Regions from separate parts of the Blautia acetica genome, predicted to be linked through region 3. Evidence: predicted binding sites of a transcription regulator. Region 3 holds the regulator's gene; each other region holds the start of a gene.

Region 1 (3,286 bases), on a different contig from region 3:
GAGAAATCCGGCTTTAAATAAAAAAACAGGAGAAAAAGATTAGAGAAATGGTTTTAAAAAGAAGTATGAGCCTTGAAGATAAAAGGTTTTATTCCAATGTAGCCCGTCTGGTTATGCCTATGGCGATTCAGAATCTGATTAACGTAGGTGTAACCTCTACGGATGTCATTATGCTTGGAAAGGTAGGGGAGACAGCGCTTTCCGGCGTTTCCCTGGCAAATCAGGTGTATTTTATCCTTTCCCTTTTATTTTTCGGACTGACTTCCGGGGCTTGTGTGCTGACGGCACAATATTGGGGAAAGAAGGATACCAGAACCATTGAAAAGGTTATGGGTATGTCTTTTCGGATTTCCCTTTTGGCTGCTGCAGTCTTTACTTTGGCAGCACTGGTGTTTCCGGCTCTTTTAATGCGGATTTTTACCACAGACCAGGCTGTCATTGAGGCAGGGGTCAGCTATCTGCGGATTGTGGCATTTTCCTATATGCTGTCTGCATTTACCAATGTGTATCTGAATATTATCCGCAGTGTGGAGAAGGTGGTTATCGCTACCGTTGTGTACGGTACGTCTCTGCTGGCTAATATTATTTTTAATGCAATTTTTATTTTCGGACTTTTGGGAGTCCCGGCAATGGGAGCAGCAGGCGCAGCGCTGGGAACGCTGCTTGCAAGAACCATAGAAGTGCTGATTGTGGTTTTTTATGCAGTGAAGATGAACGATGTGGTGAAAATTCGCTGGCGGGATTTCTTTGTAAAAGACAAAGCCCTGGGAAAAGATTTCTTTACCTATGCCTTTCCGGTGCTTTTAAACGAACTGGCATGGGGCGCGGGTATGGCGGCTATTTCCGCTATTGTGGGACATCTGGGCAGTTCTGCTGTGGCAGCTCACTCCGTGGCGCAGGTATGCAGACAGCTTTCTATGGTGATTGGCTTTGGTATTTCCAGCGCAGCGGCTATTATGATTGGAAAGGCCATCGGAGAGAAGAAAGAGGAACTGGCCAGAGAGTACGGAAGGCGCTTTGTAAAGATTGCTGTTTTATGCGGTATCGGCGGGGGACTTCTGATACTGGGCATTTCGCCTCTGGTTAAAAGCCTGCTGAATCTCACCCCTCTGGCCAAAAGCTATCTGACGGCTATGATGCTGATTATGTCCTATTATGTGGTGGGGCAGTCTGTGAATACCACGATGATTGTGGGGATTTTCCGGGCAGGAGGGGACACCCGGTTCGGGTTGATTCTGGACGTGAGCGTGATGTGGCTTTGCTCTATCCTGGGCTCTGCAGTGGGGGCTTTTGTTCTGGGGATTCCCATGCCCTGGGTTTATATTCTGCTGTGCAGCGATGAGATTATCAAGATACCGTTTTCGGTGTACCGCTATAAAACGTATAAGTGGCTGCGAAACGTTACCAGATAAACGAAATATTACAGGAGAAAATAGAAAGTACCCCTTGACAAAAATGAAATTGTGCACTTTCAATAATGTTGTGCCGAAAACCGGTTTCCATAAAACGAAAAGAGGGAAAAAATCAGGAAAAGAAAAACTTTTTTTGTCAGGTGACATTTTGTCGAAGTATGTTGAATACGGGGATAATAGAGGAAAGTGGAGAATATTAGTACAGAATTGTGCAATATTCCCACTTTCTTTCCTGTGTGAAAAGTGATATACTGTGGAATACAAAATGTTGTGAAATGAAAAGTGAAAAATATTATACTATACCAGATATAGTGTTTTAAAGTGTATGAGGTGAAAGTGATGATGTATGTAGTTAAGAAAGATGGTACGAAAGAGGATTTTGATGTTCAGAAAATCGTGAGGGCAGTGAACAAATCCGCATCCAGAATTATGTATAATTTCAAAGAGGATGAGGTGAAATTTATCTGCCGCTATGCCCAGGAAAAGGCGGATTCTCTGGATAAAGAAGAGATTTCCATTCAGGATATGCACAATATTGTGGAGGGGGCTCTGGAAGAAGTCAATCCATCTGTTGCAAAGAGCTACAGAGATTATCGCAATTATAAGCATGACTTTATTCATATGATGGATGAGGTGTATACCAAGAGCCAGTCCATCCGCTACATTGGGGACAAGAGCAATGCCAATACGGACAGCGCCCTGGTGGCTACCAAGCGCAGCCTGATTTTCAATGAACTGAATAAAGAACTGTATCGGAAGTTCTTTATGAACCGCAACGAACTGCAGGCCTGCAAGGACGGGTATATTTATATTCACGACCAGTCTGCCCGTCTGGATACCATGAACTGCTGTCTCTTTGACGTGGCTAATGTGTTAAGAGGCGGCTTTGAAATGGGAAATGTGTGGTACAATGAGCCGAAGACCCTGGATACGGCTTTTGACGTTATGGGAGATATTGTGCTCAGTACGGCAGCCCAGCAGTACGGCGGCTTTACCGTGCCGGAAGTGGACAAGATTCTGGCCCCTTATGCGGAAAAAAGCTACGAAAAATATAAGGAAGAATTTCTTGCTTATGTAGCCCCGGACTGGGAACTGGCAGAGGAGAGAGCCGAGCAGTATGCTGTGGATAAGGTAAAGAGAGACTTCGACCAGGGCTGGCAGGGAATAGAGTATAAGCTGAATACGGTGGGATCTTCCAGAGGAGATTATCCTTTTGTTACCGTGACTCTGGGACTGGGTATGAAGAAATTTGAGAAAATGTGCAGCATTTCTCTTCTGGAGGTTCACAAGGGCGGACAGGGAAGAGAAGGTCATAAAAAACCGGTGCTGTTTCCAAAGATTGTGTTCCTCTATGATGAGAATCTTCATGGAGAGGGCAGAGAAGGGGAGGATGTGTTTGAGGCAGGAATTTCCTGTTCTGCCAAAACCATGTATCCGGACTGGCTTTCTTTAAGCGGCAAGGGCTATATTTCCAGTATGTATAAAAGATACGGAAAGGTTATCAGTCCTATGGGCTGCAGAGCCTTTTTAAGCCCCTGGTACGAAAGAGGCGGCATGACTCCGGCAGATGATAAGGACGTTCCTGTATTTGTGGGACGGTTTAACGTGGGCGCAGTCAGCCTCCATCTTCCCATGATTCTGGCAAAGGCCAGAGCCGAGAATAAGGATTTCTACGAGGTGCTGGATTTTTATCTGGAAATGATTCGTCACCTGCATATTCGTACTTACGATTATCTGGGTGAGATGAAGGCGTCCACAAATCCGCTGGCTTACTGTGAGGGCGGTTTTTACGGCGGCAACTTAAAACCTTCGGATAAGATTAAACCGCTTTTAAAACCGATGACTGCTTCTTTTGGTATTACGGCATTAAATGA
Region 2 (3,286 bases), on a different contig from region 3:
TCTGATAGTAATAATAGGTGTCTACGGACAATTCCGGCGCCACTCTTGGCAGCATACTTCCCTTTTTTTCTTCCATAAAAAATTTCTTCATCACCGGGTCTACGCCTGCTGTGGTGCCAGCCAGAATACTGGTGCTGCTGGTAGGCGCCGCTGCCAGCAGATACCCATTCCGAATCCCGCAAAAGGCAACTTTTTCCGCCAGTTGTTTCCAGAATCGGGACGAGTACCCTCTTTTTGCAAAATAGGCCCCGGTTTGCCAGTCACTGCCGGAAAAATATGGGTATGCCCCTTTCTCTTCTGCCAGACGGGCACTGGCCTTTATGGCAAAATAATTGATTCTTTCAAAAATTTCATCTGCAAAGTGCAGATGCTCTTCACTTTCCCAGAGAATTCTCCGCTTTGCCAGCATGTGATGATAACCGCTGACGCCCAGCCCGATTCCCCGGTAATTCTGATTGGTAATCTGTGCATAGGGCAGAGGATAAAAATTCAAATCAATGACGTTGTCCAAGGCTCGCACCGCTGTTTCCACCAGATCCTCCATATACGCATCATCTTCCACCGGAATCTTACCAAGGGAGAGGCTGGCCAGATTGCACACCACAAAATCCCCCGGCTTTGCAGTTGTCACCACCACAGTTTCTCCTTCCTTCGTCTGAATTTCTCTGGAAACAGAAGAAACAGGAGACAGATTCTGAGCAATTTCCGTGCACAGGTTGGAACAGTAGATTACCCCTTTATGACTGTTAGGATTGGCCCGATTTACGGTATCTCTGTTAAACGCAAAAGGAGTTCCCGTCTCTGCCGCAGATTTTAATATCAAACGGATAATGTCTTTCAGTACCACAGTTCTTTTACAAATCCGCTCATCCTGCACACATTCTTCATACCTCTGTTCCCACTCTTCCCCGTAAAAATCCTCCAGATGCCAGCCTTTGGCCTGAAAAATTTCGTGCGGACACATCAGACACCAGTCCTGGCTCATGTCTTCTTTTGCCTTTTTCCAGAATAAATCCGGATAGCAGACCGCCGGAAAAATATCGTGGGCTTTCATTCTCTCGTCTCCGTTGTTGGTTCGTATCTGAAGAAATTCCGGCAAATCCCGGTGCCAGGCGTCCAGATACACAGCCGCAGCTCCCTGGCGCATGCCAAGCTGGTCCACGGCTACAGCAGTGTCATTAACCAGACGCAGCCAGCGAATCACGCCACCTGCCGCCCCCTGAAAGCCCCGGATACTGCTGCCGCTGGCTCTCACTTTCCCGAAATACAGCCCCATGCCTCCGCCAAACTTGCTGACCTGGGCAAAATTGTCCAGGCTTCTGTAAATGCCTTCCAGACTGTCGGGAACGGTATCGATAAAGCAGCTGGAAAGCTGGTGATAAGGCTTTCTGGCATTGGACAGAGTCGGAGTTGCCATAGTAACTTCCTGCAAACTCAGCATATCGTAAAATTTCCGCACCCATTCCATGCGCCCCGGCCCTTTTTCGGTTTCCCTCTTTTCCTTCATGGCCAGGTGAAGGGCAATGCCCAGATACATTTCCTGGGGCGTTTCCAGAGCAATATGTTCCCCGGTACGAATCACATAGCGTTTCAGCAGAAGTTCCAGACCGGAGAAATTGAAAATCTTGTCCCGTTCCGGCCGCAGCATGGATTCTGCCTGTCTGAGTTCCTCTTTGGAATAATGTTCCAGAATATAAGCGCCATACAGCCCTTGTTTGGTGAGATATTGTATCTTTTCGTAAAAGTTGTGAATCTTTCTGCTTTTCATTTCTATTTTCAGTTCTTCCTGAAACTGGAAATTCAAAAGTCTTGCCCCTATAAATTCCCACTTCGGCGCAATCTCCTCCGTCAGCTCCACAGCGCTTCGGATAAGAAGCTCCAGTTTTTCTTTCTCACTCTTATGTTCTCTGCCAAGATGCTCAAAACGCTCTGTCAGTTTTTCTAATGCGTATTCTTTTTGAGGAAATTCCCGCTCTATCTCCCGCAGTATGCGCTGAAAATTTTCCCCATAGGGAAGTACTGCTTTTTTATTTTTATTATTCATGTTTTCATTCTCCCTTATATACTACATATAGTATTTTCCCCATCATATCATACTTTATATATTAATACTAGAGTTTTTTAGTTAAGTATTTTCACAAAAAAAGAAGCCTTGCGTCCGCATTTTTTTCTTTACGATGGGATAAAAATTGTGTAAAGTAAAGGGGAAAAACAATGTTTTATACCATCAGGAGGATTTTTCATGTCACAGACAAGAGCATCTATTTTTGAATCTGACGGCATCCCCGCATTTTCCAAAACCCTGCCGCTGGCCTTACAGCATGTGGTGGCAATGATTGTGGGCTGTGTCACTCCGGCTATTCTGATTTCTGACGTTGCCGGATTAAATGAACGGGACAGAGTCATTCTCGTACAGGCCGCTTTATTTGTATCTGCTATCAGTACCCTGCTGCAGCTTTTTCCTGTTTTTAATGGAAAGAAGTTTCAGCTGGGTTCCAGACTTCCCGTTATTATGGGTATCAGCTTTGCCTATGTGCCCAGTATGCAGGCGATCGCCGAATCTTATGATGTGGGAACGATTTTGGGCGCTCAGGTTATCGGCGGTATTGTTGCCATTCTTGTAGGCTTTACTATCCGCAAAATCCGTGTGCTGTTTCCGCCTATTGTTACAGGAACCGTAGTTTTTACGATTGGCTTGTCCCTGTATCCTACCGCTGTAAAATACATGGCCGGCGGCGCCTCCAGTCCGGAATACGGTTCCTGGAAAAACTGGCTGGTGGCTTTCTTTACTCTGGCTGTTGTGGTAGGATTGAACCATTTTGCAAAAGGCACTCTGAAACTGGCTTCCATTCTCATCGGTATCATCGCCGGTTATGCGGCGGCTGCCTGTTTCGGACTGGTGGATTTTTCCGATGTTTCTTCCGCTGGTTTTTTCCAGCTTCCGAAGCCTCTGCACTTTGGTCTTCACTTTGAGCCTTCTGCCTGCGTGGCTATCGGCATTCTGTTTGGTATTAATTCCATACAGGCCATCGGTGATTTTTCTGCCACCACGGTAGGCAGTATGAACCGGGAACCAAAGACAAAGGAACTCCAGGGCGGTATTTTAATGTACGGTATCAGCAACATTGCCGGCGCGCTCTTTGGCGGACTTCCAACAGCCACCTTCAGTCAGAATGTGGGCATTGTCACAACGACAAAGGTCATCAACCGCTGTGTGCTTGGTCTGGCCGCTGTTATCCTTATGGTTGCAGGATTTGTGCCCAAGTTTTCAGCCCTTCTGACTACC
Region 3 (3,286 bases):
TAGTACTTTTCAAAAGCAGGAAACATACTGCTGCCGATAATGGTTCCTTTGCCGTCTGCCATCATGTCCAGCACTTCCTGACGGTTGACTGCATAGCACAGAGCCTGACGCACCTTCACATCATCAAAGGGTTTTTCCTTATTGTTCAAATACAGCGCCTGAATCAGGTTCATGCCTCCCTCATAAATGGTCAAATCTTCATCCTCTGCAAGCTGAGCCGACTGAGTGGAATTGATTCTGGGATACATATCTATGGAACCGCTCTTTAATCCAGTTACAATGGCATTGCTGTCTCCGGCAATTTTAAAGGTTACCTTGTCCAGATAAGCCTGGTGCTCGCTGTCCCAGTAATCTGTAAATTTCTCTATTACAATATTTTCCTGAGGAGAGCGTGATACATACCGGAACGGACCTGTTCCCACCGGATTTTTGTCCAAATCCGCTGCATGTTGCGGAACAATCGCCACTGTCAGATAAGCCAAAAATTCTGTATCCGGCTCTTTTAATGTAATGGCAACCGTCTGTGCATCCGGTATTTCTACCTTCTCCACATTAGAAAACGCCGCTACCAGCGGAGTTGTTCCCTCACTGATACCGGCGCAGCGTTCAATCGAATATTTTACATCTTCTGCGGTCACTGTAGTTCCGTCGTGAAATTTCACATTCTGTCTCAAAGCAAAGGTATACACCTTTCCGTCTTCTGAAATTTCATGGGACTGCGCAACTGCGTCTGTGTAATTTCCCTGTTCATCAGGTTTTACCAAACCTTCATAAATGTTGAATAGGACTTCTTTCGTTCCTGCCGCTACCGATTTGTGTGGGTCAAGACTATCCTCCAAATCCTGAGGAATCCCTACTACTATAGAACCGCCCATAGTCGGTTCTCCCTGTGTTTCCTGAGAACTGCTGTCTTTTTGAGATTCTTTGTTCCCATCCTTTTCGTCCTGGCAGCCGCCAAGTACAATAGTAAGGGTCATCACCAAAAGCAACATGAGTATTCTTTTTACTTTTTTCATGACTATCTCCTTTTTACATATCAGTTCTCTCATTATGTAATTGTCAAGGTTATTTTATACATGGTAAGGGGAAAATGCAAGTATCTTTTGGGGTACACAGAGAATTTGCTTTTCTGCCAGACAAGCTGTTTCAAATTGGGAGAACAATAAGCAAAATGTTAAAAGTCCGCAAATGCTGGGACATCCCAGTATTTACGGACTTTTGCACAAAATTCTATTTCATCATTTTTTTCAGTTCATCCATAAAGGTGTCAATATCCTTAAACTCCCTGTACACAGACGCAAAACGAACATAAGCCACCGCATCCAATTCTTTGAGTTTGTCCATAACAATTTCCCCAATCAGTGTGCTTGGAACTTCTTTTTCCTCTTTGTTGAAAATCTCTGTCTCAATTTCGTCCATAAGATTTTCAATGGTTTTGACGGAAATGGGTCTCTTATAGCAGGCCCGCATAATGCCGTCCTGTATTTTCATACGGTCATACTGCTCTCTGCTCTGGTCTTTCTTGATAACCGTAAGCGGAATGGTTTCAATCTTTTCATAAGTAGTGAAACGCTTTCCACATTCATCACACTGACGCCGTCTGCGGATGGAATTATTATCCGGCACAGGCCTGGAATCAATGACTCTTGTATTCTCCTGATTGCAAAACGGACACTTCATAACAAAGCCCTCCTGTCTTTTGTATATCCCCGGCAGTGACTAAGCAAGAAGTGCATCTGCCAGCGTTTCCATATTCTGAACATCTGCTTCCTTCATAACAGATTTCACCGAAACAACCGGCTCACAGATTTCCATATCCTTCATCTCTTCCAAATAAGCTCTCATCAGTTTACCAGCCATAGGCGCCCAGGAACCGTTTTCCACGATTCCCACTTTTCTCTTTCTGTAAGTTTTCACCTTCAGATGGTACAGGAAATCTTCCATGGCAGGGAAAAGTGCACCGTCATAAGTCGGTGCCATAACCACCAGCTTGTCATAACGGAATGCGCAGGAAACAGCTTCTGACATATCATCTCTTGATAAATCAAACAGTCTTACTGCCTTTTCCCCCTTATCGGTCAGGATTTCAGCCATTTTTTCTGCTGCCTTTGCCGTATTTCCGTGAATAGAAGCATACGCAATGACAACACCGTCTTCTTCCGGTTCATAGCTGCTCCAAGTCAGATATTTGTCAATATAAAATCCCAGATTTTCTTTTAAAATCGGTCCGTGCAGCGGGCAGATAGTCTGAATATCCAAAGTTGCCGCTTTCTTTAATAAGTTCTGTACCTGCACACCGTATTTTCCTACAATATTGATAAAATATCTTCTGGCTTCGTCTGTCCAGTCCTCTTCTTCGTCCAATGCGCCAAACTTTCCAAAGCCGTCTGCAGAGAAAAGAATCTTTTCGGACTGCTCATATTCCACCATAACTTCCGGCCAGTGTACCATAGGCGCCATAAAGAACTGCAGGGTATGGCTTCCCAGACTTAACGTATCGCCTTCTTTTACCACTACTTTTCTCTCAGAAAAATCAAAATCAAAGAACTGCGGCAGCATAGAGAAAATTTTTGCATTTCCTACCAGCTTCATTTCCGGATACTTTTCTGCCAGACGCTGAATGTTGGAAGCGTGATCCGGCTCCAGGTGGGAAATCACAAGATAGTCCACACTGCGTCCGTCCAAAGCCTTGTCCAGATTCTCCAGCCACGGGTCTGTAGCTCTTTTATCTACGGTATCCATAACTGCTACTTTTTCATCTAAAATTACATAAGAGTTATAAGAAACTCCTTTCGGAACCTTATACTGGCTTTCAAATAAATCAATGGTCTTGTCGTTTACGCCAATAAATACAACTGAATCAGAAATTTTCATATCATACATGGGTTTGAATTCCTCCTTGGCTATAATATATCCGTATCATATCTATTATATATGGGAAATCAAAATTTTTCTACCGCTTTTCTTGTTTTTTTTGCCATTCACCCTTTAAAATATCCATAAAAAGCATATCGTGATACATTCCATTGATATAATAAGCCTCCCGCAGTCTTCCGCAGTGGGAAAATCCTGCTTTTTCGTAACACTTTATGGCCCGGGTATTAAAGCTGTACACCCGAAGAGACAGACTGTGTAAATTCAGCACATCAAACGCATATTCCTGCAAAAGTTCCAGTACTTCACGTCCGTATCCTTTTCCGCGGCTCTCCTCTTCTCCCAGAAACAGCCCAATCTCCGCACATCTTCTCCTCCAGTTGATATTCTGAATCCCACAGTTTCCCAAAAG

The links. The regulator NrdR, encoded in region 3, represses ribonucleotide reductase genes. The targets are predictions, from matches to a motif close to CACAANATNTTGTG.
Region 1: a site for NrdR is predicted at 1,713-1,726, ahead of nrdD (anaerobic ribonucleoside-triphosphate reductase). Genes of this name have one in related genera too.
Region 2: a site for NrdR is predicted at 2,064-2,077, ahead of WBS51_RS02700 (ribonucleoside-diphosphate reductase subunit alpha). Genes of this name have one in related genera too.

Annotation. Positions count from the first base shown of each region.
Region 1 covers NZ_JBBEWO010000005.1:34,998-38,283, reverse strand. The annotation lists gene dapF (diaminopimelate epimerase) at 1-17, shown strand, start outside; gene WBS51_RS04780 (MATE family efflux transporter) at 66-1,412, shown strand; gene nrdD (anaerobic ribonucleoside-triphosphate reductase) at 1,752-3,286, shown strand, end outside.
Region 2 covers NZ_JBBEWO010000003.1:29,582-32,867, forward strand. The annotation lists gene WBS51_RS02700 (ribonucleoside-diphosphate reductase subunit alpha) at 1-2,044, opposite strand, end outside; gene WBS51_RS02705 (uracil-xanthine permease family protein) at 2,243-3,286, shown strand, end outside.
Region 3 covers NZ_JBBEWO010000008.1:91,176-94,461, reverse strand. The annotation lists gene WBS51_RS07525 (ABC transporter substrate-binding protein) at 1-1,016, opposite strand, end outside; gene nrdR (transcriptional regulator NrdR) at 1,231-1,680, opposite strand; gene WBS51_RS07515 (FprA family A-type flavoprotein) at 1,720-2,883, opposite strand; gene WBS51_RS07510 (GNAT family N-acetyltransferase) at 2,954-3,286, opposite strand, start outside.